Regions from separate parts of the Burkholderia humptydooensis genome, predicted to be linked through region 1. Evidence: predicted binding sites of a transcription regulator. Region 1 holds the regulator's gene; each other region holds the start of a gene.
What was found. The regulator LexA, encoded in region 1, represses DNA repair genes until DNA is damaged. The targets are predictions, from matches to a motif close to ACTGTATNNNNATACAGT.
Positions count from the first base shown of each region.

Region 2: imuA (translesion DNA synthesis-associated protein ImuA) is a predicted target of LexA. The motif match lies at 2,889-2,906, and genes of this name have one in related genera.
Region 3: recA (recombinase RecA) is a predicted target of LexA. The motif match lies at 7,861-7,878, and genes of this name have one in related genera.

Region 1 covers NZ_CP013380.1:2,291,503-2,300,954, reverse strand. The annotation lists gene AQ610_RS10345 (hypothetical protein) at 1-350, shown strand, start outside; gene nodJ (nodulation factor ABC transporter permease subunit NodJ) at 474-1,310, opposite strand; gene nodI (nodulation factor ABC transporter ATP-binding protein NodI) at 1,315-2,229, opposite strand; gene AQ610_RS10330 (universal stress protein) at 2,459-2,950, shown strand; gene AQ610_RS10325 (DUF2939 domain-containing protein) at 3,248-3,988, opposite strand; gene AQ610_RS10320 (hypothetical protein) at 4,026-4,352, opposite strand; gene lexA (transcriptional repressor LexA) at 4,417-5,064, opposite strand; gene AQ610_RS38100 (hypothetical protein) at 5,068-5,241, shown strand; gene AQ610_RS10310 (sulfate ABC transporter substrate-binding protein) at 5,345-6,382, shown strand; gene cysT (sulfate ABC transporter permease subunit CysT) at 6,513-7,406, shown strand; gene cysW (sulfate ABC transporter permease subunit CysW) at 7,403-8,401, shown strand; gene AQ610_RS10295 (sulfate/molybdate ABC transporter ATP-binding protein) at 8,415-9,452, shown strand, end outside.
Region 2 covers NZ_CP013380.1:3,669,880-3,679,331, reverse strand. The annotation lists gene arsB (ACR3 family arsenite efflux transporter) at 1-891, opposite strand, end outside; gene AQ610_RS16350 (arsenate reductase ArsC) at 956-1,450, opposite strand; partial or broken gene AQ610_RS33875 (arsenate reductase ArsC) at 1,470-1,962, opposite strand; gene AQ610_RS16345 (ArsI/CadI family heavy metal resistance metalloenzyme) at 1,972-2,451, opposite strand; gene AQ610_RS16340 (ArsR/SmtB family transcription factor) at 2,448-2,783, opposite strand; gene imuA (translesion DNA synthesis-associated protein ImuA) at 3,010-3,705, shown strand; gene AQ610_RS16330 (Y-family DNA polymerase) at 3,638-5,113, shown strand; gene AQ610_RS16325 (error-prone DNA polymerase) at 5,119-8,316, shown strand; gene AQ610_RS16320 (GntR family transcriptional regulator) at 8,612-9,346, shown strand; gene nagA (N-acetylglucosamine-6-phosphate deacetylase) at 9,447-9,452, shown strand, end outside.
Region 3 covers NZ_CP013380.1:3,402,838-3,412,289, forward strand. The annotation lists gene AQ610_RS15215 (PglL family O-oligosaccharyltransferase) at 1-873, opposite strand, end outside; gene pilA (type IV pilus assembly protein PilA) at 1,056-1,574, opposite strand; gene AQ610_RS15225 (TerC family protein) at 1,803-2,516, opposite strand; gene sucD (succinate--CoA ligase subunit alpha) at 2,677-3,558, opposite strand; gene sucC (ADP-forming succinate--CoA ligase subunit beta) at 3,705-4,871, opposite strand; gene AQ610_RS15240 (DUF2889 domain-containing protein) at 4,951-5,562, opposite strand; gene recX (recombination regulator RecX) at 5,829-6,701, opposite strand; gene recA (recombinase RecA) at 6,701-7,771, opposite strand; gene AQ610_RS15255 (response regulator transcription factor) at 7,977-8,714, shown strand; gene AQ610_RS15260 (sensor histidine kinase N-terminal domain-containing protein) at 8,738-9,452, shown strand, end outside.

The sequences.
Region 1 (9,452 bases):
ACTCCACGCGCGCGACCGCGGTGCTGAGCGCGCTTGGCAAGATGATCGTCGAGGCGTCGGCGACGATCGGCGTCGACGCGAGCATCGACATTCCGCAGGGCGAGCGCGTCTACGATCCGGTCAACGGCGTGTGGCCACAGAAGATGCTCGTGTCGTTCGACGGCCCGGTCGGGGACGCCGATCCGGAGGAATTGCGTACCGTGTACCTGCTCGCCGACGATCCGGGCACGATGTTCCGGGTCGAATGGCACCGCGCGGACGGCAAGCTCGGCCGGCAGGAAGGCGGGCCGCTCGCGACCGTCGCGTTTCTGACCGATGTCGAGATGCCGTGGAGCGACGACGACGAGTGAGCGCAGCGCCGGAGGCCGCGCGGCGCATCGGCGCGGCGCGGTCCGAACGGCTCGCTCGTCCGGCATTCGGCGCGGCGCGCCGTCGCGGCGGCGCGCCGGCCGGGGCCGGCGCGGCCCGGTTGGTCAGCGCATCATCCGGCGCCTGAACAGGCGCGCGCAGACGAAGAATCCGCCGACCGCATACGCGGCGAGCATGGCGACGTGGAGCGCGACGTCGGTTGCCGGACGGTCGAGCATCGCCGGGCGGATCAGGTCGACTGCATTTGCGAGCGGCAGCGCGTGCGCGATGTGCTGCGCGAATTCGGGCAATTGCGTGAGCGGGAAAAACACGCCCGACAGCAGCAGCATCGGTGTCAGCACGAGCGTCTGATAGAACATGAAGAAATCGTAGGACGGCGCGAGCGCGGTGACGATCATCGCGAGGCTCGCGAACGCGACGCCGGCGAGCGCGATCACCGGCAGCGCGACGAGCATCGACGGAAACTTCGCATAGCCGAGGACGCCGGCGACGAGCATGATCGCCGCGCCCGACAGCATCGCCTTGCTCGCGGCCCAGACGATCTCGCCGAGCACGATGTCGCCGAGCGACAGCGGTGTGTGCATGATCGCTTCCCACGTGCGCTGCACGTGCATCCGCGAGAAGCCCGAGTACATCGACTCGAAGCTCGCCGATATCATCACGCTCGAGCCGACCGTTCCGGCCGCGAGGAACGCGATGTACGACACGCCCTCGACGTGCCCGACCATCAGCCCGAGCCCGAGCCCGAGGCCGAACAGATAGATCATCGGATCGGCGAGATTGCCGAACATCGACGCGATCGCCAGCTTTTGCCAGACGAGATAGTTGCGTCGCCAGACGGCGATCCAGTTGGTGGCGTTCGCGGGCAGCGCGAGTGCGAACGCCGATTCGCGCCGGCGGGGGGCGAGCGCCTGCGACGGCGTGTAGTGGCGTGTATCCATCGTGTCAATCCAGCATCTCGCGGCCCGTCAGCCGCAGGAATACGTCTTCGAGATTCGCGGGGCGGTGCAGATAGCGCAGGCCGGCGCGGCCCTTCAGGCGCGCGTTGATCGGCTCCGGGTCGCTGACGTAGCAAAAGAGCGTTTCGCCGCTGATCTCGGTGCGCTCGGCGAACGGCGCGAGCTCGTCGCGAAGCTGCGCGGGATCGGGCCCGTAGATTTCGATCACGTCGCAGCCGATTTCCGATTCGATCAGCGTGCGCGGCGCGCCTTCCGCAATCTTGCGCCCTTCCTCGATCACGCACAGGCGGTGGCACAGGCGCTCGGCCTCTTCCATGAAGTGCGTGGTGAGCAGAATCGTCTTGCCGCGCGCGAGGAGCGAGCGCAGCCGCTCCCACATCAGATGCCGGGCTTGCGGGTCGAGGCCCGTCGTCGGTTCGTCGAGCACGAGCACGTCGGGATTGTTGACGAGCGCGCGCGCGAGCGTGAGCCGCCGCTTCATCCCGCCCGACAGCTCGCCCACCTTCGCATCCGCCTTGTTTTCGAGTTTCGCAAACTCGAGCAGCGGCGGCACGAGCGCGCGCGCCTCGTGCGCGGCGAGCCCGAAGTAGCGGGCGAACACGAGCAGGTTCTCGCGAACGGTGAAGTCGGGGTCGAGGTTGTCGAATTGCGGCACGACGCCGACGCGCCGCCGCGCATGCCGCGCGCGGGACGGCACGGGCTCGCCGCACAGGCTGATCGAGCCTGCGTTCGGATGCGTGATGCCGAGCAGCATCTTGAGCGTCGTCGTCTTGCCGGCGCCGTTCGGGCCGAGCAGGCCGAAGCATTCGCCGGGCTGCACATGAAACGACAAGCCGTTGACGACGAGCTTGTCGTCATAGCGTTTCTCGACTTGTTGAAAATCGATCGGTGCGACAGACATGGGCAAGTGACTTTCAATTGGAATCGTGCGACACGAACGGGCCATTCTAGTGCATCGGCCGTATCGCTTCAGCGCGTTTGCATTGTCCCGGCGCAGATGTCGCTGCTTCCTGCGTCGCATCATCGCGCTTTCGCGGTGCAACGCGAATCAGCGTTTTCCAGCGCTTGCATCTGGAATTGCGGCGCAGCATGATGAATCCGTGCGCGAGTCGCGCATTGGGGAGGCCGAAATGGCTAGCTACAAGAAGATTCTGCTGTGCTACGACGGCACGCTCGAAGGCCGCAAGGCGTTGCGATGCGGCGCCGATCTGGCGCTCGATCTGAAGGCGGAGACGCACCTGCTGTCGGTCGTCGACATGCGCTCGAGCATTGCGCAAAGCGCCGGCCTGCTGACCGACGTCGCGTGCAGCCGCTTCGAGGAAACCGCGCGGGAGATCCTGCAAGAGGGCGTCGACTGGCTGACCGAGCGTGGCGTGCACGCGCAGGGGCATTTCGCGTTCGGTTATCCGATCGACGAGATCGCGAATCTCGCGACGAAGCTGAACGTCGATCTCGTCGTGGTCGGCCATCGTTGCCGCAGCGGCTTGTCGCGGTGGTGGATGGGCTCCGGCAGTACGCAACTGCTCGACCGCGTGTCGTGCAGCATTCTGGTGGCGTGTTCGTCGCCTGCCGAGCAGAAAGCGGAAAGCGCGAAGGACGCGGCCGCGACGACCGGACACTGACGAGCCGCCGGCGCGGCGGTGGGCGAACAGGAATTGACGGATCGAGGGGGCGGCCGAGCGGTCGGGGCCGGCGTTGGCGGTTCTTCTTGGCCGCTGACGCTCGGGATTGGCTCGATCGGGTAAACGGCCCGCGCCGGTTCCGGCCCGTTCTCAGTGAAGGGCCCGCGGGCGGGTATCCCGGCGGTTTGCCGCGTGGCCGTTTGCTTCGCGCGGCGGTTTGTAGCGGTTTGCTTTGATGCGCGGCGCAAGTCGCCGTCAGATCGCGCGCGGCCGACACGCTCGCGCCCCGAGTCGGATTCAATCGTCGTGTAAATCGACTGCCGACAATTTCCAGCCCAAGACCCCGCTGCGACGAAAGACCGCAGCATAACGCGCGCTGCCGTCGTCGCGGCGATACGTGACGACGAATTCGTCGAAGCTTCGATAGCCGGCGCTTGTTTGCGGCGATGGGCCGGACGGCGAGCCCGACGCGGCGGCCGGCATATCGGGCGCGGGCGCCGATGCGGTTTGCGCCGCCGCGCCGCTTGCCGCAGGAGACGGGCTGCGCGCCGCGTCGGCGTTGCCTGCGCTGCCCGGCGGCGCGCCTGCGCCGGCTGAGGCCGTCACGGCCTGGCTGGCCGCTTGATCGCCGGGCCGATTCAACTCGGGCGGCCGTTGTCCGGGCCGCGCGCGCGGCGGCAGGCCGCTCATCAGCGCGGCGACGCCTTCAGGCGTCGCATAGGCGTCGACCAGCGGGCCAACGAGCGCCGAGCCGATCATCGCGCCGATGATCGCGAGCGGGTTGTCGCGCTTTTGCGCGTCGATGCGCCGCATCAATTCATCGGTCAGTTGCTGCTTCAGGCTGATCCGCAGCGCGGGGAAATCGACATAGGCGCTGATCGCCTGCGCGTCGCGCGCGTCGATTGCCTGCCTCATCTGCCTGAGCGCGAGATAAGGCGACGCGTACGCATACACCACCGCGGCAGCGGCGACGATCAGCGCCACGACGACCGACGCCGGCTTCAGGAAACGCCCTCGCAGGCGTGCAGTGGAATTCAAGCGGTCTCCCCCGACGAAACGAACGGGCCCTGGTCCGTTACAGACCTTGCTGCGTCAGCGAACGTTCCTCGGCGATGCATCGATCGATCATTCGGCAGATCGCGTCGACCGTGCCGACCATGATGAATCGCGACGGCCCGTGATAGACGCGAACCGGCGCACGCCGCGCGGGCTCCGCATGATGGAGCGAGCCGTTCAGCGACACACGTGCGAACGCCGGGAGCGCGGACGGCAGCAGCGACGGCTGGGCGTTCGCATTGTCGCGCGAATGAGCGGCGACGAGCGGCGCGCACGGCGTGCGACCGCGCAGATGGCGCAGACGGCCGAATTGGCGGAAGGGCAGCAGGCGGGCGAGGCGTTCCATGAGGTTCTCCAGATCCAGTCGAATGGCGGATAGACGGGCGGGGCCGCGGCTGGCCGAAAGGCGGTCAGAACTCGCCCGGGCGGATCAGCCCGACGGCGATGCCTTCGAGCGCGAATTCCGCGCTGCCGGCCTTCACGAAGATGTTCTCGTAGTCGGGGTTCTCGGCGATCAGCTCGATGCCGCCCGGCCGGCGCTTCAGGCGCTTGACCGTGACGTCGTCGCCGAGCCGCGCGACGATGATCTGGCCGTCCTTCGCCTCGGTGCGCTTCTGCACGGCGAGCAGATCGCCGTCGAGGATGCCGGCGTCGCGCATCGACAGGCCGCGCACCTTCAGCAGGTAATCCGGCTTGCTCGAGAAGAGCGCGGGATCGCAAGCGTAGTGCTGCGAGATGTGTTCCTGCGCGAGGATCGGGCTGCCCGCCGCGACACGGCCGACGAGCGGCAGCGACAACTGCATCAGCGCCGCGTGCGGCAGCGTTAGCTGATGCGGCGCATCGTCGATGCCGAGCAGGCGGATGCCGCGCGACGCGCCCGCCGCCAGTTCGATCACGCCCTTGCGCGCGAGCGCCCGCAAGTGCTCCTCGGCCGCGTTCGGCGAGCTGAAGCCCAGCTCGGCGGCGATTTCCGCGCGCGTCGGAGGAAAGCCCGAGCGCTCGATCGCGCGACGAATCAAGTCGAACACTTGCTGCTGGCGGGCGGTGAGTTTGATCATGGCATGACTGTATGGATAGACAGTGAGCTGTATTTTTATACAGTATCGCGGGAAATTCAAGCGTTACTTGAAGTTCGGCGCTATCGCGGCGATTCCGCCGCGATCCGGCTGCGTCGAAGCGGCGCTTCGGACGCGATAGTCGTCGATTGGGCGCCCCTTACCACTTTTGAGTATTAAAAAATGAGGAACGATTATTTTTAATGATGAAACCTGTTCGTTAGACTGGCCCGGCATCGCAAACAAACCGCAACGAACGACCCACGCATTTGGAGAACAACGGATGGTCAAGCGCAACACGGGGCTGGCAGGCGGCGCGCGCCGTCTCATCGCATCATTCGCGCTCGGCGCGGCGGCGGCGCTTGGCGCGCTCACGCCGGCGCTCGCGGAAACGACGTTCCTGAACGTCTCGTACGACCCGACGCGCGAGCTCTACCAGGACGTCAATCAGGCGTTCGGCAAGGCGTGGAAGGCGAAGACGGGCGAGACGGTGAACTTCAAGCAGTCGCACGGCGGCTCGGGCGCGCAGGCGCGCTCGGTGCTCGACGGCCTGCAGGCCGACGTGGTCACGCTCGCGCTCGCGTATGACATCGACGCGCTCGCGAACAAGGGCCTCATCGACAAGGACTGGCAGAAGCGCCTGCCGGACAACGCGTCGCCATACACGTCGACGATCGTGTTTCTCGTGCGCAAGGGCAATCCGAAGGGGATCAAGGACTGGGACGACCTCGTGAAGCCGGGCGTGTCGATCGTCACGCCGAACCCGAAGACCTCGGGCGGCGCGCGCTGGAACTACCTCGCCGCGTGGGCGTACGCGCAGCACAAGCCGGGCGGCAGCGCGCAGACGGCGAAGGATTTCGTCACGAAGCTGTACAAGAATGCGGGCGTGCTCGATTCGGGCGCGCGCGGCGCGACGACGAGCTTCGTGCAGCGCGGCATCGGCGACGTGCTGATCGCGTGGGAGAACGAGGCGTTCCTGTCGATCAAGGAATTCGGCGCCGACAAGTTCGAGATCGTCGTGCCGTCCGCGAGCATTCTCGCGGAGCCGCCCGTGGCGGTCGTCGACAAGGTCGTCGACAAGAAGGGCACGCGCAAGCTCGCCGACGCGTACCTGAATTTCCTGTACAGCAAGGAAGGGCAGGAGATTGCCGCGCGCAACTACTACCGGCCGCGCTCGAAGGACGTGCCGGCGGCGCTCACGAAGCAGTTCCCGAAGCTGAAGCTGTACACGGTCGACGACACGTTCGGCGGCTGGACCCACGCGCAGAAGACGCATTTCGCCGACGGCGGCGTGTTCGATTCGATCTACAAGCCGCAATGAGCGAGGGCGGGCGGCGCGCCGCACGGGCGCGCCGTTTCGCGACAACACGATATCGGGCCGGCGGACGCGCGTTGCAGCGCGTCCGCCGAGCCGTTGGACCCATGTGCATCACCCTGGAAGAGCATTCCGCATGACGACGTTCACCTTCCGCAAGCCGAGCGCGCTGCCCGGATTCGGCGTGACGCTCGGCATCACGCTGGCCTACCTGAGCCTCGTGGTGCTGATTCCGCTCGCCGCCACCTTTCTGAAGACGGCCACGCTCACGTGGGACCAGTTCGTCGCCGCGACGACGTCGCCGCGCGTGCTCGCGTCGTACCGGCTGACGTTCGCGGCCGCGCTGGGCGGCGCGCTCGTCAACGCGGTGTTCGGCTTTCTCGTCGCGTGGGTGCTGGTGCGCTACACGTTTCCGCTCAAGCGGCTCGTCGACGCGATCGTCGATTTGCCGTTCGCGCTGCCGACGTCGGTCGCGGGCATCTCGCTCGCGGCCGTCTACGCGCAGAACGGCTGGATCGGCGGCCACCTCGCGCCGCTCGGCGTCAAGATCGCGTTCACGCCGCTCGGCGTGCTCGTCGCGCTGACGTTCATCGGCCTGCCGTTCGTCGTGCGCACCGTGCAGCCCGTGCTCGAGGACTTCGAGCGCGAGCAGGAGGAGGCGGCCGCGTGCCTCGGCGCGCCGCGCTGGCTCACGTTCCGCCGCGTCGTGCTGCCCGCCGTGACGCCCGCGCTGCTGACGGGCTTCGCGCTCGCGTTCGCGCGCGCGCTCGGCGAATACGGCTCGGTGATCTTCATCGCCGGCAACGTGCCGATGAAGTCGGAAATCACGTCGCTCCTCATCATCACGAAGCTCGAGCAGTACGACTACGCAGGCGCGACCGCGCTCGCCGTCGTGATGCTCGTCGTGTCGTTCGTGATGCTGCTCCTCATCAACACGCTGCAGTGGTATCTGCAGCGCCGCACGAGCCGCGGCGCGAGCGGCCCGGCGCCGGCGGCGCACGCGGCGACGGCACTCGGAGGCGCGCAATGAGCCACGATACCGTTCGATCCCGCGCGGCCGCCGCGCGCGCCGATGCCGGCCGCGACGCAAGCCTCGACTCCCGCCGCGCCGCCGGCGCGCCAGCGCGAGCGCGCCGCCTCGATCCCGTCAGCGAGCCGCGCGCGGTGCGCTGGCTGCTCACGGGCGCGGCGCTCGCGTTCCTCGCGCTCTTTCTCGTCGTGCCGCTCGCCGCAGTGTTCTTCGAGGCGCTGCGCAAGGGCGTCGATTTCTATCTCGAATCGCTCGCCGATCCGGATGCGTGGTCGGCGATCACGCTCACGCTGACCGTCGCCGCGATCGCCGTGCCGCTCAATCTCGTGTTCGGCGTGTGCGCGTCGTGGGCGATCGCGAAGTTCGAGTTCAAGGGCCGCGCGCTGCTGACGACGCTCATCGACCTGCCGTTCTCGGTGTCGCCCGTGATCTCGGGCCTCGTCTACGTGCTGCTGTTCGGCGCGCAGGGCTGGCTCGGCCCGTGGCTGCAGGCGCACGACGTGCAGATCATCTTCGCCGTGCCGGGCATCGTGCTCGCGACGATCTTCGTCACGTTCCCGTTCGTCGCGCGCGAGCTGATTCCGCTGATGCAGGCGCAGGGCTCCGACGAGGAAGAGGCCGCGCGCGTGCTCGGCGCGTCCGGCTGGCAGATATTCAGGCGCGTTACGCTGCCGAACGTGAAGTGGGGCCTGCTGTACGGCGTGATTCTCTGCAACGCGCGCGCGATGGGCGAGTTCGGCGCGGTGTCGGTCGTGTCCGGCCACATCCGCGGCCAGACAGACACGATGCCGCTGCACGTCGAGATTCTCTACAACGAGTACAACTTCGCGGCCGCGTTCGCGGTGGCGTCGGTGCTCGCGCTGCTCGCGCTCGTCACGCTCGCGCTCAAGCTCTTCGCCGAGCGGCGGCTGTCCGCCGAACTCGGGGACGGCCGCGACGGCGCGCCCGCCGCCGCCGCGCACCCGGGCGCCGCCGTCACTTCGTCGATTTCGTAAAGAGGCAAACCAGATGGGCATCACCGTTCGTAATCTGCACAAGCGGTTCGGCGACTTCACCGCGCTCGACGACGTCACGCTCGATTTCCCCGCGGGCGAGCTCGTCGCGCTCCTCGGCCCCTCCGGCTGCGGCAAGACGACGCTGTTGCGCGTGATCGCGGGCCTCGAGCACGCGGATTCGGGGCAGGTCGTGCTGCAGGGGCTCGACGTCGCGTCGGTCGGCGCGCGCGAGCGGCAGGTCGGCTTCGTGTTCCAGCATTACGCGCTCTTCCGGCACATGACGGTGTTCGAGAACGTCGCGTTCGGGCTGCGCGTGAAGCCGCGCCGCGAGCGGCCGAGCGAAGCCGCGATCCGCGCGAAGGTGCATGAGCTGCTGTCGCTCGTGCAGCTCGACTGGCTCGCGCAGCGCTATCCGTCCGAGCTGTCGGGCGGCCAGCGGCAGCGGATCGCGCTCGCGCGCGCGCTCGCCGTCGAGCCGAAAGTGCTGCTGCTCGACGAGCCGTTCGGCGCGCTCGACGCGAAGGTGCGCAAGGAGCTGCGCGGCTGGCTGCGCCGGCTGCACGACGATCTGCACATCTCGACGATCTTCGTCACGCACGATCAGGAGGAGGCGCTCGAGGTGGCCGACCGGATCGTCGTGCTCAATCACGGCCGCATCGAGCAGGTCGGCAGCCCGCAGGACGTCTACGATCATCCGCGAAGCGCGTTCGTCTACGAGTTCCTCGGCGCGGCGAACCGGCTCGACGGCACCGTGAGCGGCCAGGGCTTCGTCGCGCACGGCGCGGCGCAGGCGATCGCCGTCGATGCCGATTTCGCGGGCCCGGCGCGCGCGTACGTGCGCCCGCACGATCTCGAGCTCGTCGCGCCGCTCGCGCGCGCGGACGGCATCGCGGCCGACGTGCGGCGCGTCGTGCCGCTCGGCGGCTCGGTGCGCGTCGAACTCGCCGCGCGCACGGGCGGCGTGCTCGAGGCGGAGCTCGATCGCAACGCGTGGCGCGCGCTCGCGCTCGACGTCGGCGACGCGCTGACCGTCGTGCCGCGCGCGGTACGC
Region 2 (9,452 bases), 1.4 Mb from region 1:
CGGGCACGCGATGTTGTGCTTCTCGCCCACGGCGCGATTGAGCCAGTAAGCGAGCGCCGAGTTGAAAAACACCTGAATCAGGATCGGCACCGCGAGCAGCGCGATCACCAGCGGCTGCTTCAGGATCGCTTCGCCCTGGAACGCAAACAGCAACACGAGTGTGGCCAGCAGCGCGGCGATCGACCACGGGCCGATCTTCGCCATCGCGGCATCGAATGCAGCCTGACCGTTCGCGAGCAGCCGCTTGCGCAGGATCTGCGCAATGATCACCGGGATAGCGATGTAAAGCACGACGGACGTGAGCAGCGTCGCCCACGGCACCGTGATTGCGGACATTCCCAGCAGCAGGCCGACCAGCGGCGCGAAGGCGATCACCATGATGCTGTCGTTCAGCGCGACCTGCGACAACGTGAACAGCGGATCGCCGCCCGTCAGTCGACTCCACACGAATACCATCGCCGTGCACGGTGCGGCGGCCAGCAAGATCAAGCCGGCGATGTAGCTGTCGAGCTGATCAGCGGGCAGCATCGGCGCGAACAGGTGGCGGATGAACAGCCAGCCGAGGAATGCCATCGAGAACGGTTTGACGAGCCAGTTCACGGCGAGCGTGACGCCGATGCCTTTCACGTGCTGGCGCACTTCATGCAGAGCGCCAAAGTCGACCTTGACCAGCATCGGGATGATCATCACCCAGATCAGCAGCCCGACCGGGAGATTGACCTGCGCATATTCCATCCGGCCGATCTGCTGGAACAGGCCGGACAGCACCTGGCCGAGCGCGATGCCGGCGACGATGCACAGCGCAACCCAGACGGTCAGATAGCGTTCGAAGAAATTGATGGAAGGCTTTGCGACGGCCTGGCCCGGCGGGGCGACATTGGACGCGTTCATTGGACAGGGGGCGGTCTTGAAGTCGTCGGCAGCCGCGTGTTTCGGCAGGCCGCCATGCGAATGTTCAGTTCTGCGAGATCTCGGTCAACGCTGTCTGGAGTTCGGTATTGCTCATGCGATCGAGCGGCAGCGCCAGCAACTGCAGCATGCGATAGCCGATTGCCTGGCGTGTGAGTTCGAACGCGAGGCGCTTGCCTTCGTCGCCACCCGCTGCATTCGACGGATCGGCGTAGCCCCAGTGCACTTTGACGGGGCTACCGGGCCAGTACGGGCACGTCTCGGCGGCCGCGCTATCGCACACCGTGATGACGACGCGCATTTCGGGCGCACTGTCCCCGACGAACTCGTCCCAGCTCTTGCTACGGTAGTCGCTCACGTCGATACCGGCGTTCGTCAGCGCCTCCAGCGCGAACGGATTGAGGCGACCGCTCGGCGCGCTGCCGGCGCTGTACGCTCGCACATCCTTGCCGAGCTTCGCTGCCCAGTGATTGAGCATCCCTTCCGACAGCACGCTGCGCGCCGAGTTGTGGGTGCAGAGGATCAGTACGTTCGTGGTCATGTCCGAGAATCCAGATTTGCTGTTGGCCGATTTCGCGCACCGATTTCTGCAGCGCGACGTTATCGAGTTTGGTGAGCGGCAATGACAGCAGCAGGTCGATCCGACGCTTCAACGTCAGCGCGGCGTCGTGCATGGCCTGCTGCTTCTGCTCGTCGGAGCCCTCGACATCGGCCGGGTCAGGCACGCCCCAGTGCGCGGTGATCGGTTGACCGGGCCAGATCGGGCAGACCTCGCCGGCGGCCTTCCCGCACACGGTGAAGACAAAATCGAGCATGGGCGCGCCAGGCGCCGCAAATTCATCCCGGCTCGTGCTTCGATACCCTTCGGTCGGCAATTGCCAACGTGCCAGCTCGCGCAGTGCGAACGGGTTCACCTCGCCTTTCGGATGACTGCCGGCCCGAGTAGGCAACGAAGCGCCCGTCGCCAAGCTGGCTCATCAAGCCTTCGGACAGGATCGATCGGGCGGAATTGCCGGTACAGATGAACAGCACGTTGTAGCGCTTGCCGCTCATGGTCGGACCTCAGCAGCAGGAAGATTTCACCGGCACGCCGATCGGCTTGCCGCGCGCGGGGGAACAGCAAGCAGAAGCGTCGGCGTTCGATTCAGCCGCCGGCGCGCTACGGGATTCACCGAAGGTTGGAACCTCGCCGAGCGTCTGGTATGTCTCCCAGGCAACGCCTTGCGGATCGACCGTCCAGTATTTGTCGGCACGCGCATAGCAGCACGCCGTGCCGATCTGCGCGTCGACGGGCAAGGACGCCGCGCTCAAACGCGCGTGCATTTCCGCAAGCTCGGTCTCGTTCTCGACCTGCATGCCGAGATGGTCGAGGCCCGGCACTGCGCCGCGCTGCGAGATCGCGAAATTGATGCGCGGGTCGTCGAGCATCCACTTGGCGTAGTCGTCCTTGACGACGGTCGGTTCGGCGGCGAACAGCGCCGAGTAGAAGCGAATGCTCTCGGCGAGATCGGCGACGCCGACGTGAACATGAAAGCATTTCATGATTGATGCTTCTTGGACGTCGAACAGGTGGCTGCCGGCGAGCAAGGGTTGCCGCCGCAGCAGTTCTCCGTGAGGTAGGCCAGCAGGCCATTCATCGTTTCGAAGCTCGCGCAGTAGAAGACGAAGCGGCCTTCCTGGCGGCTAGTGACGAGCTGCGCATGCGCCAACTCCTTCAAATGGAAGGAGAGCGACGATGGCGGCACATCTAGCAGCGTGGCAATCTGCCCGGCCGGCATGCCCTCCGGGCCCGCCTGCACAAGAGCACGGAAGATGGCGAGCCGGGACTCGTGCGCGAGTGCTGCGAGAGCGGCAATGGTTTGGTTCGTTTCCATTATTCGATAATAATGGAAATATCGAATATTGCGAAGGATCGACACACACTCGACCAGCGGGTTCGTCGACGCCCTCTGGCAATCCCGGAATCTTGCGTTAGAATAACTGTATATTTATACAGTATTTGATGAGAGTTCCCCCATGAATCGCACCGTTATTCAGCCCCTGCAGATGCGCGGCTCCGATGAACGGGCGCGTTCTATTGATGCGTTACTCGACAGAACCATGTATTCCGACTTGGGGGGAATAACGCTCTGGCGCGGCTCGCAGCTCGCGCGCGGCGGCCCGCGCACGGTCGATACCGGCTATGCGGCGCTGTCGGCCGAGTTGCCGGGGGGCGGCTGGCCGGTCGGCGGGCTCGTCGAGCTGCTCGTGCCGCACGCGGGCTGCGGCGAGATGCGCGTGCTCGCGCCCGCGCTCGCGGCGACGGGCAGCGCGCGGCGGCCGCTCGCGTTCGTCGCGCCGCCGCAGCCGCCGCACGCGTGCGCGCTCGCCGGCCTCGGCGTGCCGCTCGACGCGCTGCTGTGGCTGCGCGCGGACAGCGGCGCCAACGCGCTGTGGGCGGCCGAGCAGGCGCTCAAGACAGGCTGCTGCGGCGCGCTCCTGCTGTGGCAGCAGAACACGCGCGCCGAGGCGCTGCGCCGCCTGCATCTCGCCGCCGCCCGCGCGGGCGACACGCTGTTCGTGATGTTCCGGCCGCTCGCCGCCGCGCAGCAGCCGTCGCCCGCGGTGCTGCGCCTCGCGCTGCATCCGTCGCCGGGCGGGGTGTCGGTCGAGATCGTCAAGCGCCGCGGGTCGGCTTGCGGCGAGCCGCTTTCGCTCGAATTGCCGTCGCCCATCGTGGAGAGCCGCTATGCGCGTCTTGCTCGGCATCCATCTGCCGCGCCTGCCGCTCGACGTGTGCGCACCGCCGTCGCCTGACGGCGGCAACGGCTGTGCGGTGCTCGAGCAGGGCGTCGTGCTGATCGCCGATTCGGCCGCGCGCGCGCACGGCGTGCGCGTCGGCATGAAGCGCGGCGGCGTGCTGACGCTTGCGTCCGGCACGCGGCTCGTCGAGCGCGATCCGGCGCGCGAGGCCGACGCGCTGCGCGCGGTCGCGCTCGCGCTGCTGCGCTTCTCGCCGTGCGTCGCGCTCGACGACGAAGCGACGCTCGTCGTCGACGTCGGCGCGAGCCTGCGGCTGTTCGGCGGCCTGCCGTCGCTGTGCCGGCAGGTGCGCGCAACGCTCGCCACGCTCGGCTATGCGGCGCGTCTTGCCGCCGCGCCGACGGGGCGCGGCGCGTGGCTGCTCGCACGCGCGCCGGGCAAGCCGGGCGCGCGGCGGCGGATCGTGCGGGCGGCGTCGCTCGCGCGCGCGCTCGATGCGCTGCCGTGCGAGCTGCTGTCCGCCGCGCGCCCGTACGCCGGCTGGTTCGACGGCATCGGCTGCCGCACGCTCGCCGATCTGCGCCGCCTGCCGCGCGCGGGGCTCACGCGCCGCTGCGGTCCCGCGCTCGTCGCCGCGCTCGATCGCGCATATGGCGACGCCGTGGAGCCGCTCGCCTGGATGCCGGTGCCGCCCGTGTTCGACATGCGCCTCGAATTGCCGGAGCGTGTCGAATATGCGCAAGCCGTGCTATTCGTCGCGCGGCGGCTCGTCGTGCAACTGTGCGGCTGGCTCGCCGCGCGGCAGTTGTCGCTGTCGGCGATGGCGTTCGCGCTCGAGCACGAGCGCGGCCGCCAGGCGGTGCCGCCGACGCCGCTCGAACTCGCGTTCGCCGAGCCCGCGCGCGACGAGGCGCACTTCATGCGCGTCCTCGGCGAGCGGCTCGCGCGCGTCGCGCTGCCCGCCGCGGTGATCGCGGTGCGTCTGACGGCGACGCGCGTCGAATCGGTCGCGCCGCCCGCCGACGATCTGTTCCCCGAGCCGGGCGGCACCCGCGAGGCGCGCGCGCGGCTCGTCGAGCTCCTGACCGCGCGGCTCGGCGCGGACAACGTGCTGCGCGCGGCGCCCATCGCCGATCACCGGCCCGAGGCGGCGAACCGCTGGCTGCCGCTCGGCGCGCCGGCGGGCAAGCCGGCCGTGCCGGGCGTCGCGCCGCCGCGTCCCGCGTGGCTGCTCGCGCAGCCGCTGCCGCTCGTGATGCGCGAGAACCGGCCGTTCTACCGCACGCCGCTCAGGTTCGTGTCGTCGATCGAGCGGATCGAGGCCGGCTGGTTCGACGGCCAGCTCGTCGCGCGCGACTATCGCATCGCGCAGGACGGCGACGGCGCGTGCTACTGGGTCTACCAGGAGCGCGGCAGCGGCGCGGCGGGGCAATGCTGGTTCCTGCACGGCCTGTTCGGGTGAGCGGCATGGATTCGCCGTTCAAGAGCCTGCCCGATTACGCGGAGCTGTTCTGCCGGTCGAACTTCTCGTTCCTGCACGGCGCATCGTCGGCGGAAGAGCTCGTCGAGCGCGCAAAGAAGCAGGGCTATCGCGGCATCGCGATCACCGACGAATGCTCGCTCGCCGGGGCGCCGCGCATGCACGTCGCGGCGAAGGCGCAGGGGTTGCCGCTCGTCGTCGGCGCGTACTTCGACGTGACGCCGGACGACGTCGCGCCGGGCCGCGATCCGGGGCCCGGCACGTTCGGCCTCGTGCTGCTCGCGCAGAACCGGGAGGGCTACGGCAACCTCTCCGAGCTGATTTCGTGGCGGCGGATGGACGCGCCCAAAGGCACCTACCGGCTCACGCCGCGCATGCTCGCCGCGCCGCCGCCGCCGTTCGCGCATCTGCGCGGCGTGCCCGACTGCTTCGCGATTCTCGTGCCGACGTATCCGGCGCGCGCCGACGTGCTCGACGCGCAACTCGCGTGGTTCGACGCGCTGTTCGGCGAGCGCGCGCGGCTCGGGCTCGTCCAGTTGCAGCGCGCGCTCGACGGCGCGCATCGCGAGGAAGTCCGGGCGGCGGGCGAGCGGCGCGGGATGCGCCTCGTCGCGCTCGGCGACGTGACGATGCACATCCGCTCGTGCAAGCCGCTGCAGGACACGATGACGGCGATCAGGCTCGGGATGCCGATTGCCGAATGCGGCCATGCGCTCGCGCCGAACGCGGAGCAGCACTTGCGCACGCGCCAGCGGATCGCGCAGTTGTTTCCGGCCGACGCGGTCGCGCAGACGTGCCGGATGCTCGACGCATGCGCTTTCTCGCTCGACGAGCTGCGCTACGAATATCCGCATGAAATCGTTCCCGCAGGGCATACGCCGGCGAGCTATCTGGCGCAGGAAACCTGGGCGGGCGCGCGCGAGCGCTATCCCAGCGGCATGCCGGAAACGGTGCGAAAAAGAATCGAGTACGAACTCGCGCTGATCGCCGAGCTGAACTACGAGCCGTATTTCCTGACGGTCTACGACATCGTCCAATACGCGCGCAGCAAGAACATCCTGTGCCAGGGGCGCGGCTCGGCGGCGAACTCGGTCGTCTGCTATTGCCTGCACGTGACCGAGGTGGACCCCGAGCGCAGCACGCTGCTGTTCGAGCGCTTCATCAGCCGCGAGCGCGGCGAGCCGCCCGACATCGACGTCGACTTCGAGCATCAGCGCCGCGAGGAGGTCATCCAGTATCTCTACGAGAAATACGGCCACGACCGCGCGGCGCTCGCGGCGGCCGTATCGACCTATCGCCCGCGCGGCGCGCTGCGCGAGACCGGCAAGGCGCTCGGCGTCGATCCGATGCTCGTCGAGCGGGTCGCGAAGGCGCATCGCTGGTTCGACGGCAGCCGCGATCTGCTCGCGCGCTTCGAGTCGGTCGGGCTCGATCCGGACACGCCGCTCATTGGCGCGTGGGCCGAACTCGCCGCGCGGCTGCTGAACTTTCCGCGCCACCTGTCGCAGCACTCGGGCGGCTTCGTGGTGAGCCGCGGCAAGCTCACGCGGCTCGTGCCGGTCGAGAACGCGGCGATGGAGGGGCGGCGCGTGATCCAGTGGGACAAGGACGATCTGGAGGCGCTCGGGCTGATGAAGGTCGACGTGCTCGCGCTCGGCATGCTGTCCGCGCTGCATCGCGCGTTCGACATGGTCACGGCGTGGCGCGGCGCGCGGGATGGCAAGCCGTTCGGAATGGCGCACATCGAGCAGGGCGACGTGAAGACGTACGACATGATTTGCCGCGCGGACACGGTCGGCGTGTTCCAGATCGAGTCGCGCGCGCAGATGTCGATGCTGCCGCGCCTGCGGCCGCGCAACTATTACGATCTCGTGATCGAGGTCGCGATCGTGCGGCCGGGGCCGATCCAGGGCGGCGCGGTGCATCCGTACCTGAAGCGGCGGCAAGGGCTCGAGCCCGTCACGTATCCGAAGGCCGATCTGAAGGAGGCGCTCGAGCGCACGCGCGGCGTGCCGATCTTCCAGGAGCAGGTGATGCAGATCGCGATCATCGCCGCGGGCTTCACGCCCGGCGAGGCCGACGAGCTGCGCCGGGCGATGGCCGCGTGGAAGCGCAAGGGCAATATCGAGCAGTACCGGCGCAAGATCGTCGACGGCATGCGCGAGCGCGACTATCCGCCCGAATTCGCCGAGCAGATCTTCGAGCAGATCAAGGGCTTTGGCGAATACGGCTTTCCGGAGAGCCACGCGGCGAGCTTCGCGCATCTCGTCTACGCAAGTAGCTGGCTCAAGTGCCACGAGCCGGCGATCTTTCTCGCCGCGCTCCTGAACAGCCAGCCGATGGGCTTCTATCCGCCCGCGCAGCTCGTGCAGGACGCGAAGCGCCACGGCGTGACGGTGCTGCCGATCGACGCGACGAAGAGCGACTGGGAAGCGTCGCTCGAAGCGCGGCCCGGCGCGGCGCCGCCCGACGGCGGGCCGTCGGTGCGGCTCGGCCTGTCGCTCGTGCGCGGGCTGGGCGAGGAGGCCGCGCGGCGGATCGAGGCGGCGCGCGCGGCGGGGCCGTTCGCGAGCGTCGACGAACTCGCGCGCCGCGCGCGCCTCGAGCGCCGCGATCTCGAGGCGCTCGCCGCCGCGAACGCGTTCGCGACGCTCGCCGGCAATCGCCGCGATGCGCTGTGGCAGGCGGTCGCCGCCGTGCCGGAGCGCGGCCTGCTCGCCGCCGCGCCGATCGACGAAGCGGTGAGGCCGGCGCTCGGCGCGCCGGCCGAGGCCGACGACGTGTTCGCCGACTATCACACGATCGGCCTCACGCTGAACCGGCATCCGGTCGCGCTGCTGCGGCCCGCGCTCGATGCGCGGCGGCTGTCGTCCGCCGCGGCGCTGCGCGATCGCCGCAACGGCCAGCTCGCGCGCGCGTGCGGGCTCGTGACCGCGCGGCAGATGCCGGGCACGGCGAAGGGCGTGCTGTTCGTCACGCTCGAGGACGAGACGGGCAGCGTGAACGTGATCGTCCGGCCGGAGCTGCTCGAGCGGCAGCGGCGCGAGACGCTCGATTCGCGGCTGCTCGCGGTGTCGGGCGTCTGGCAGTGCGAGAGCGATGTCCGGCATCTCGTCGCGCAATATCTGGAGGATCTGACGCCGCTGATCGCGGGATTGCGAACCGAGAGCCGCGAATTCCATTGACCGGCCGCGAATCGATGCATACCAATGCGCAACACTGGTGCTATTTCGGTATCTATTCGGCCGAAATCCGGCTTGCTCCAACCCCCGTGTCCAGCGGCCGGTCTTTGGCATGCGGGTAAATACCTATCCAGAAATATCCTGTAAATAAAGGGCTTCGACACGTCGAGGCCCTTGGCTGACAACACTTTCCGGCGAGCCTGCATTCCGGTTTCGATCAAATTGACTGGTATTATTTTGGTTATATAATGGCCTCGCTTTTCGGACGACGCCCTCCCGTTTTCGTACCCGGAGACCTATGGACATCGGCTGGTCGGCGCTGGCGCCCGACGCCCGCAGCGACACCCCGCTCTACCTGCAGCTCGCCCGCAATCTCGCGGGCGCGATTCACGGCGGCGCCTGGCGCGCCGGCGAAGCGCTGCCGTCCGAGCGCGGCTTGTCGGCGGGGGCGGGCGTGTCGCGCATCACCGTGCGCCGCGCGCTCGCGCTCCTCGTCGAGCAGGGCCTCATCCGGCGCGCGCGCGGCGCGGGCAGCTTCATCACGCCGCGCGTCGCGGATCCGCTGTCGCGGCTCGTCGGGTTCACCGCGAAGATGCGCCAGCGCGGCTTCGCGCCCGATTCGGTGTGGCTCGTGCGCAGCCTGCGCGCCGCGAGCCGCGACGAGCTCGCGCGCTTCAGCCTGTCGCCCGGCGCGACGGTCGCGCGCCTCGAGCGGCTGCGGCGCGCGGACGGCGTCGTGATGGCGTACGAGCGCTCGACGCTGCCCGCGACCTGCGTGCCCGAGCCGCAGGCGCTCGAAGGGTCGCTGTACGGCTACCTGCGGTCGCGCGGTCTCGACGTGGTGCGCGCGTCGCAGCGCTTTCGCGCGGTGAATGCGGCGGCCGACGTCGCACAGTGGCTCGGCCTCGTGCCGGGCGCGGCGCTCCTCGTCATCACGCGGATCGGTTACGGCGCCGATCGGCGGGCGATCGAAGCGACCGAAACCTATTGCCGCGACGATTACTACGATTTCGTCGCCGAGCTGAAACGCTGACACGACAGACTGTCCGCGGCAGCCCGGACGACTGGCAAGCCCTCTCGCAAGCAGCAAGCGGTACCGACCCCATACGCATCACCAGATATCAGAGAACGTCATGCTG
Region 3 (9,452 bases), 1.1 Mb from region 1:
GCGCATGCGATCGGCGGCGGATTCCGCGAGACCGAGATGGTAGTGGACATTCGCCCAGCGCACCGCGACGTTGACCGCGACGAACAGCGCGCCCAGCACGACGGGAATCGCCCATGCGCGCGCGCGGCCCGCGGCCGGATCGCGCCGCGCCTGCGTAAACGCCATCCAGAAGCCGGCGACGACCATCACGCCGACCTGCAGCCACGGCCCGCGCGACACGGTGAGCGCAAGCCCGGCGGACAGGAGCGCCGACAGCGCCGCCCACGCGAGCGCCGGCATCCGCCGCGTCTGCACGAGATAGAGCGCGCCCGCGAGCGCGAACGCGATATAGGTCGCGAGGTGATTGGCCTGCGCCATGTTGCCGTATGGACGGCGGTCGACGGTCACGCCGTACGACACGACGAACGGCGAGAACGCCGTCTCCAGATGGAACAGTTGCACGAACTGGCAGGCGACTGCGACGATGCCGCCGACGATCGTCGCCCCCGCGATCATCCGCGCGGCCATGTCGACCATGTTCGCGCGCGCGAGTGCATAACCGGCCTGCATCGCGCCGAGCGCGCCCAGCAGGTAGCCCATCGCGAGCCAGTTCATCGAAGGCTGGCGCAGCGGCAGCAGCGCGATCTGCGCAAGCAATACCGCGCCGAATCCGAGCGGCGCGACGAGCGCCATCGGCGCGGCGAACGACTGCTCGGCGCGCTCGGCTTTCACGAGCAGCACGACGCTCGCGCCGAGCACCCAATACAAGGCGAACGCGGCAAACTCGGAATAGAAGGTCGGAATCGGGTACGTGTGGTTCGTGACCGCATACGGCAGGATCAGGGCGACGGCGAGCGCGATCAGCGATAAAGAACGCAGAAAAGAAGAAGGCATGAGCGAACCGGGTATCAGCAACCGGCGCACTATACAAAAAAAACCTCCCGCTGTGCGGGCGCGGACGCCCGACACGCACGGACATCATGCGACGCACCATCGTGGTGCGCGGCCGTCGCCGGACGGCCGCCAGTTCGCGCAAGGCCCGTGCCCGGCGATCGCGCCACTGCGTCGCCGCCCCTTCACGCGCGGCAATCGGGCGGCGCGAGCTTGCCGGCCAGCGTCGGCGCGTCGGTCGGCATCGGTCCGGCGCCCGGCGCGGGCAGCGACGACGACGCCTTGCCGTCCGCAAAGCACTCCCACGTGATCGCCCCCGCCTGAACGACGCCCTTCGACAACGCGACACGCGCCGTCGGCGCGTCCGGCTGATCCGGCGACGACGGCACGAGCACGAGCGTATTCGCGCCCGCCGCCGCGACGCGCGTCGTGAAGGCGACGACGATCTGTCCGGAGTCGTCGTCGATCCGGATCGATTCGACGTTGCGCGTGGCGGGCGGCGACACATAGCCGCCCGAGAATCCATTGCCGCTCGCCGCATTCTCGGCGACAGCGAGCCGCGCGGATGCGGCGAGCGCGAGCCCCTCGCCGACCCGGCTGCGCGCGAGGTAATCCTGATACGCGGGGATCGCGTACGCGGCGACGACGCCCACGATCGCGAGCACGATCATCAATTCGATCAGCGTGAAGCCGCGGCCGCGCATCGCGCGCATCGACGCTCGCCGCGCGCGGCGCAGACCGCGCGTCACGCCCCTTCGCCGCCACACGAGCGGCGAAAGCGACGCAACCGGCGGTAAAACGGAAAGAACTTCGCTCATGACAGGCTCCGAAAACGAAACACGCCTGCCGGATCAGGCAGGCGTGTCGATCGTAGCCAGCGGACGGCAACGCGGGCAGTCGGCCGAACGGCCGACGCCGCGCGTTCGCGTCCGTTAGTGGGAATTCGTCGCGCTCGATACCGCGCGCCGCTTCTTCAGCGCATAGCCGGCGATCACGACGAAGAGCGCGCCCGCGGCGCTCGCGCCATAGATCGCGGCGGGCGTGTCGAGGAGCGGCCAGCGGTCGCCCGCCGGATCGTTGACCATCAGCCCGCCTGCGATCCAGCCGAGCAGCGCCGCGCCGAACGTGATGAAGATCGGAAAGCGGTCGAGCAGCTTGAGGACGAGCGTGCTGCCCCAGACGATGATCGGAATGCTGACGAGCAGGCCGAAGATCACGAGCGCGATCCGATGGCCGGGGTCCGCCTGCTCGGCCGCGCCCGCGATCGCGATCACGTTGTCGAGGCTCATCACCGCGTCGGCGATCACGATCGTCTTCACTGCGTCCCACAGCTTGTCGGCGGGCTTGACGTTGTCGTGCGCGTCCTCGGCGGGCGCCATCAGCCGCACGCCGATCCACAGCAGCAGCACGCCGCCCGCAAACTTGAGGAGCGGCACGTCGAGCAGCAGCACCGCGAACGCGATCAGCACGACGCGCAGCGCGATCGCGCCGGCCGTCCCCCACAGCACGCCGCGCACGCGCTGCTGCGCGGGCAGGTTGCGGCAGGCGAGCGCGATCACGACCGCGTTGTCTCCGCCGAGCAGGATATCGATGATGACGATCTGGAGAACGGCGCCCCAATGGAGCGAGGCAAAGAATTCGAGCATGAGAGCGAAGCAAAGGGGGTGAGACCGACGGGTCGGCATGCGTTCGCCCGCGCCGGACCGCCCGGCGCGAGCCTGACGAAACGCTTGCGCGAGCATAACAAAAAACGCCGGCGGAACCGGCGTTTTTCGTGGCGATGAAACCGACGTTGCAGCGCGATGCTTACAGCGCCGCCTTCAGCAGGCGGCCCATTTCCGACGGATTGCGCGTGACCTTGATGCCGCACGCGTCCATGATTTCCAGCTTCGCTTCGGCCGTGTCCGCACCGCCCGAGATCAGCGCGCCGGCGTGGCCCATGCGCTTGCCCGGAGGCGCCGTGACGCCCGCGATGAAGCCGACGACAGGCTTCTTCATGTTGTCCTTGATCCACTGAGCCGCCGTTGCTTCGTCCGGACCGCCGATCTCGCCGATCATCACGACTGCGTCCGTATCCGGATCGTCGTTGAACATCTTCATCACGTCGATGTGCTTCAGACCGTTGATCGGGTCGCCGCCGATGCCGACCGCCGACGATTGGCCAAGGCCAAGCGCCGTCAGTTGCGCGACCGCTTCGTAAGTCAGCGTGCCCGAGCGCGACACGACGCCGATGCGGCCCTTGCGGTGGATGTGGCCCGGCATGATGCCGATCTTCAGCTCGTCCGGCGTGATCGTGCCCGGGCAGTTCGGCCCGAGCAGCAGCGTCTTGCGGCCTTCGCGGCGCATGCGGTCCTTCACTTCGATCATGTCGCGCACGGGAATGCCTTCCGTGATGCAGATCGCGAGATCGAGATCGGCCTCGACCGCTTCCCAGATCGCCGCGGCGGCGCCCGCGGGCGGCACGTAGATGACCGACACGGTCGCGCCGGTTTCCGCCTTCGCTTCCTTGACGCTCGCGTAGATCGGAATGCCTTCGAAATCTTCGCCGGCGCGCTTCGGGTTCACGCCCGCGACAAACGCTTCGCGGCCGTTTGCGTACTCACGGCAGGCGCGCGTGTGGAACTGGCCGGTCTTGCCGGTGATGCCCTGCGTGATGACCTTCGTGTCTTTGTTGATCAGAATCGACATGTAATGACCTCTGTTCGATCGGCGTCGCGAGAAAAGCCGCGCCGCCATGCGTGTTCAATGTTGCGCTCGGAAAAACGCGGGGCTGCCCCGAGTCCTCCCGCCCCGCTTCGGGGGCCTGGCGCGCAGCGCCAGGTCGCGGGCGCTCGTTACTTGCCCGCAGCAGCCGCGACGACCTTCTGCGCGGCTTCTTCCATGCTGTCCGCCGAGATGATCGGCAGGCCGGATTCCGCAAGCATCTTCTTGCCGAGGTCTTCGTTCGTGCCCTTCATGCGCACGACGAGCGGCACGTTCAGGTTCACGGCCTTCGAGCCCGCGATCACGCCTTCCGCGATCACGTCGCAGCGCATGATGCCGCCGAAGATGTTCACGAGGATCGCCTTCAGGCCCGGGTTCTTCAGCATCAGCTTGAACGCTTCGGTGACCTTCTCGGTCGTCGCGCCGCCGCCGACGTCGAGGAAGTTCGCCGGCTCGCCGCCGAACAGCTTGATCGTGTCCATCGTCGCCATCGCGAGGCCCGCGCCGTTCACGAGGCAGCCGATGTTGCCGTCGAGCGAGATATACGCGAGGTCGAACTTCGACGCTTCGATTTCAGCCGGATCTTCTTCGTCGAGATCGCGGTACGCGACGATTTCCGGATGACGGAACAGCGCGTTCGAATCGAAGTTGAACTTCGCGTCGAGCGCGATCACCTTGCCGTCGCCCGTCAGCACGAGCGGGTTGATTTCGGCGAGCGACGCGTCCGTTTCCCAGAACGACTTGTACAGACCCTTCAGGATTTCGCGCGCTTGCGGGATCGATGCATCCGGCACGCCGATCTTCTTCGCGAGATCGTCGGCTTCGGCGTCCTGCAGCCCCAGCGACGGCTCGACGGCGACCTTGTGGATCGCTTCCGGCGTCTTTTCCGCAACTTCCTCGATGTCCATGCCGCCTTCGCTCGACGCCATCACGACGACCTTCTGCGACACGCGATCGATCACGATGCCGACATACAGTTCCTTCCTGATGTCCGCGCCTTCCTCGATCAGCAGACGGTTGACCTTCTGGCCTTCCGGACCCGTCTGGTGCGTCTTCAGTTGCATGCCGAGGATCTGGTCCGCGTACTCGCGCACTTGCTCGAGCGACTTCGCGACCTTCACGCCGCCGCCCTTGCCGCGGCCGCCCGCATGAATCTGGGCCTTGACGACCCAGACCGGGCCGCCCAGCTCTTCCGCCACCTTGACGGCCTCGTCCACCGAGAACGCCGGCTTGCCGCGCGGGACCGCGACTCCGAATTTCCGCAGGATTTCCTTACCCTGGTACTCGTGAATCTTCATGCGTGATTCCTTCAGTCTGTGAGTTGGCTAAAAAAAGTCGATTGACGATCGCTTCTTCTGACGATTCAAGCGCTCGCCCTCATTCCTTCGCACTGTCCGAGCCCTCGCGCGCGGAGCCGCTCGCGCCGTACCAGCGCGGATAGAACTGCCGAACCGCCTCCCCGTCGAACCGCAACGCGTGGCAGCGGCCGAGCTGGAACGGCGGCTCGTCGGCCGCGCAGTCGCGCCCGGTCGCGCCGTCGCCCGACAGCTCGTGCACGTTCCATACGTCGCCCGCGAACGCCTGAATCGCGGCCGTCGGCAACACCGCGCACAGCTCGGTCAGATGCGAGCAGCCGGCGACGCCGGACAGCAGCCGGGACACGTCGCGACGGAAATGGCGGAAGAGATTGAGTCCGATGAGGACGCGGTAGGCGGGTTTGGCTGCTTCGCATTGACCGGGATAGGGCACCCAGTCCGACGACGTGTCGGCGTCGACGATATTCAGCTCCCGATCGATCGTCACGCGCAGCCAGAGTTCGTGGATCGGCAGGCCGTTCGGCCTGACGCTCGACGCAAGCGTCACGTCGCGAGGCTTGTGATCGGTCAGGCAGGCTTCGATGTCCCACAAGCCGTCGGCGCGCTCGTAGGCTTCCGCTCGAATTGCGCGGCGATGGCGCAACTGTCGGGGGACGGGCTCGGGTAGCGGCATGCGGAAAGTGAAGCCGAAGAGGAAACTCGGCGATTCTAGCATATCGTCCACACCGGCCCGGTCTGGCCCCGTGCGGGGTTTCGAGGGTTTTGGGGGGATTGGACGGGGCCTGCAATCGGCAAGGCATCGTGGCCGCTCGCCCGGCCGTTGCAGGACATTCTTGCGAAATTCCCACACCGGCTCGATGTCAGGCCGGAGACGAGAGCCCGCGAGAGCCCGCGAAAACGAATCAGCGAAAACGAATCAGCGAAGTGGACTCGCCCCGCTCAATCGCCACCGAATTCGTCGACATCGCCTTTCAGCAGCTTCGCGATCGTCGCACTCGAAAAACCGCGCATCGCGAGAAAACGCGCCTGCTTCGCGCGTTCCGCCGGCGTTTGCGGTGCCGTGCCGAACTTCTTGCGCCAGACCGCCTGCGCGCGCTCGAACTCGCTCTCGCGCAGCCGCGAGCCAACGGACTCGACGAGCGCGTCGCCCACCGCGTGGCGCTTCAGTTCGCTGACGATGCGCGCCGAACCGACGCGCGACGCGCGCCGATGCACGAGACTTTCGGCGAACCGCGAATCGGACAGCCAGTTTTCCCGCTCGAGCGCGTCGAGCAGCGATTCGATATCGTCGCTTTCGTCGGCATACGGCGCGAGCTTGCGCGCGAGCTCCGCGCGACTGTATTCGCGGCGCGACAGATAGGCGACCGCACGCCCTTTCAGCGTGCGTGCCGGACGTTGCGATGCCGACGAGCGTTCCGCATCATTCACATCCGACGTGGACGCATCGGAATGGAAAGGCGATGCGCGCCGCCGCGACCGGGGCCCGGCCTGGCTCGTGCGCGTATAGACGTCGCCGGCAACCGCCCCCCGCGCCGCGGCGGACGAAACACCCACCGGCGCACGCTGCCGCGCGTCATCGTGCGCATCGAACGATTCATATGGATCGAACGGCTCATCCGATTCGGACGCAACCGATCGCCGAAACGAAACGAGGGCATCGCCGGATGCCCTCGCTGCCGGGCGGCCAGACGGCCGCCCTTCGCCCGAAACCGTCGTGCGCGTTTCGCATTCGGCGTGAGGCTCGCCGGCGGACACCGCCCGCGCACCGCGCGCTGTCTGCTGCGAATCCGCGCCCTGCCGGTTCTTGCGCATTACCCCTCTTCGTCCATGATCTCGGCTGCGGAATCGGCGCCCTGCGGCATCGCGGCGACACCGAGCGACTCGCGAATGCGATTCTCGATATCGCGCGCGATTTCCGGATTCTCGCGCAGGAATTCGCGCGCGTTGTCCTTGCCCTGGCCGATCTTCTCGCCGTTATAGCTGTACCACGCGCCCGCCTTGTCGACGATCTTCGCCTGGACGCCGAGATCGATGATCTCGCCCTGGCGCGAGATGCCTTCGCCGTACAGGATGTCGAAGATCGCTTCGCGGAACGGCGGCGACACCTTGTTCTTGACGACCTTCACGCGCGTTTCGTTGCCGATCACCTCGTCGTTCTTCTTGATCGAGCCGATCCGGCGGATATCGAGACGCACCGACGAATAGAACTTGAGCGCGTTGCCGCCCGTCGTGGTTTCCGGGTTGCCGAACATCACGCCGATCTTCATCCGGATCTGGTTGATGAAGATCACGAGGCAGTTCGTGCGCTTGATCGAGCCCGTCAGCTTGCGCAGCGCCTGGGACATCAGGCGGGCCTGCAGGCCGGGCAGCGCGTCGCCCATCTCGCCTTCGATTTCGGCCTTCGGCACGAGCGCCGCGACCGAGTCGATGACGATCATGTCGATCGAGCCCGAGCGGACCAGCGCGTCGACGATTTCGAGCGCCTGCTCGCCCGTGTCCGGCTGCGAGATCAGCAGCTCCGGCACGTTCACGCCGAGCTTCGACGCATACTGGACGTCGAGTGCGTGCTCCGCGTCGATGAACGCCGCAGTGCCGCCCAGCTTCTGCATCTCGGCGACCACCTGCAGCGTGAGCGTCGTCTTGCCGGACGATTCCGGCCCGTAGATTTCGACCACACGGCCGCGCGGCAGGCCGCCGACGCCGAGCGCGATATCGAGACCGAGCGAGCCCGTGGACACCACCTGGATATCCTCGACTGCCTCGCCGTCGCCGAGCCGCATGATCGACCCTTTGCCGAACTGCTTCTCGATCTGCGCGAGCGCGGCAGCAAGCGCCTTGCTCTTCTCTGCAGTCAGCCCGGAGCCTTTCTTGCTTTCTTCCATGAATCGTCCTTTGCTATGATGAGCAGCGTCTGATACGGACGCACCGGCTTCGACACGGCCAGCAAGCCGTTAGGTGCGCGAATGCAGACACTGTATAAAAAAACAGTGGTTTATGCAAGCCCGCGTTGCAGGCAGGCATCGCCGCATATTTCGGAGACAGCCGCGCGCAGCGTCATTGCCGCGGAGCGGCAATCGGTTGCGCATCATGCGAATTCTCATCGCCGAAGACGACAGCATACTCGCGGACGGCCTCACCCGGTCGCTCCGCCAATCGGGCTATGCCGTCGACCACGTGAGGAACGGCGTCGAGGCCGACACGGCCTTGTCGATGCAGACTTTCGACCTGCTGATCCTCGATCTCGGCCTGCCCAGGATGTCCGGCCTCGACGTGCTGCGCCGCCTGCGCGCGCGCAATTCGAACCTGCCCGTGCTGATCCTGACGGCCGCCGACAGCGTCGACGAGCGCGTGAAGGGGCTCGACCTCGGCGCCGATGACTACATGGCGAAGCCGTTCGCGCTCAACGAGCTCGAAGCGCGCGTGCGCGCGCTGACGCGGCGCGGCGCGGGCGGCGGGCCGACCGTCGTGCGGCACGGCTCGCTGTCGTTCGACCAGGTCGGCCGGATCGCATATGCGAACGGCCGCGTGCTCGACCTGTCCGCGCGCGAGCTCGGCCTGCTCGAAGTGCTGCTGCAGCGCATCGGCCGGCTCGTGTCGAAGGAGCAGCTCGTCGACCATCTGTGCGAATGGGGCGAGGAAGTCAGCAACAACGCGATCGAGGTCTACGTCCACCGGCTGCGCAAGAAGATCGAGCCGAGCGGCGTGCGGATCACGACCGTGCGCGGCCTCGGCTACTGCCTCGAGAAAGCCGCGCCCGCGAGCGACGCGCCGAACGCCGCCGCGCCGCAACCGGCCGAAACCGCCGCGAGCCAGCCGCTGCGCTAGCGCCGTCGACGAGCGAGCGGCCGATGGCCACGCCAGTCCGTTCCGTCCACGCCGCGCGACGCGCGGCTGCCGCGGCGCCCGATACGGACGCCGCGCGCGACGCGCGTTACGAGAACCCGTTCGCGCCGCCGGACGAAACCGACGCCGCCGAAGGCCCCCGCCCCCGCTCGCTGTTCGGCGAGATTCTCGACTGGATGCTCGCGCCGCTCCTCCTGCTGTGGCCGATGAGCATCGCCGTCACCTATCTCGTCGCGAAAACGATCGCGAACGGCCCGTTCGATCGCGCGCTCGAGACCGACGCATACGTACTCGCGCGGCAGATCACGCCGGTCAACGGCGTCGCCGAGCTGAGGCTGCCGCAGGCGACGCTCGACTTCCTGCGCGCCGACAACGTCGACAGCCTCTACTTCCAGGTGCTCGGCACGCGCGGCGAGCTCGTCGCGGGCGAAGCCGACCTGCCGCTGCCGCGCGACGACGACCGGCCGCCGCCCGGCGTCGTCGTGTTCCGCGACGATCTGCTGCGCGGCAACGACGTGCGCGTCGCGTACACGACCGTCGCGCTGCCGGGCGCGACGGGCTCGCAGCCCGTGCTCGTGCAGATCGGCGAAACGCTCGACAAGCGCAACGCGCTTGCGAACGACATCATCAAGGGCGTGATCCTGCCGCAATTCGTGATCCTGCCGCTCGCGATCCTGCTCGTCTGGTTCGGGCTGTCGCGCGGGCTCGCGCCGCTCACCG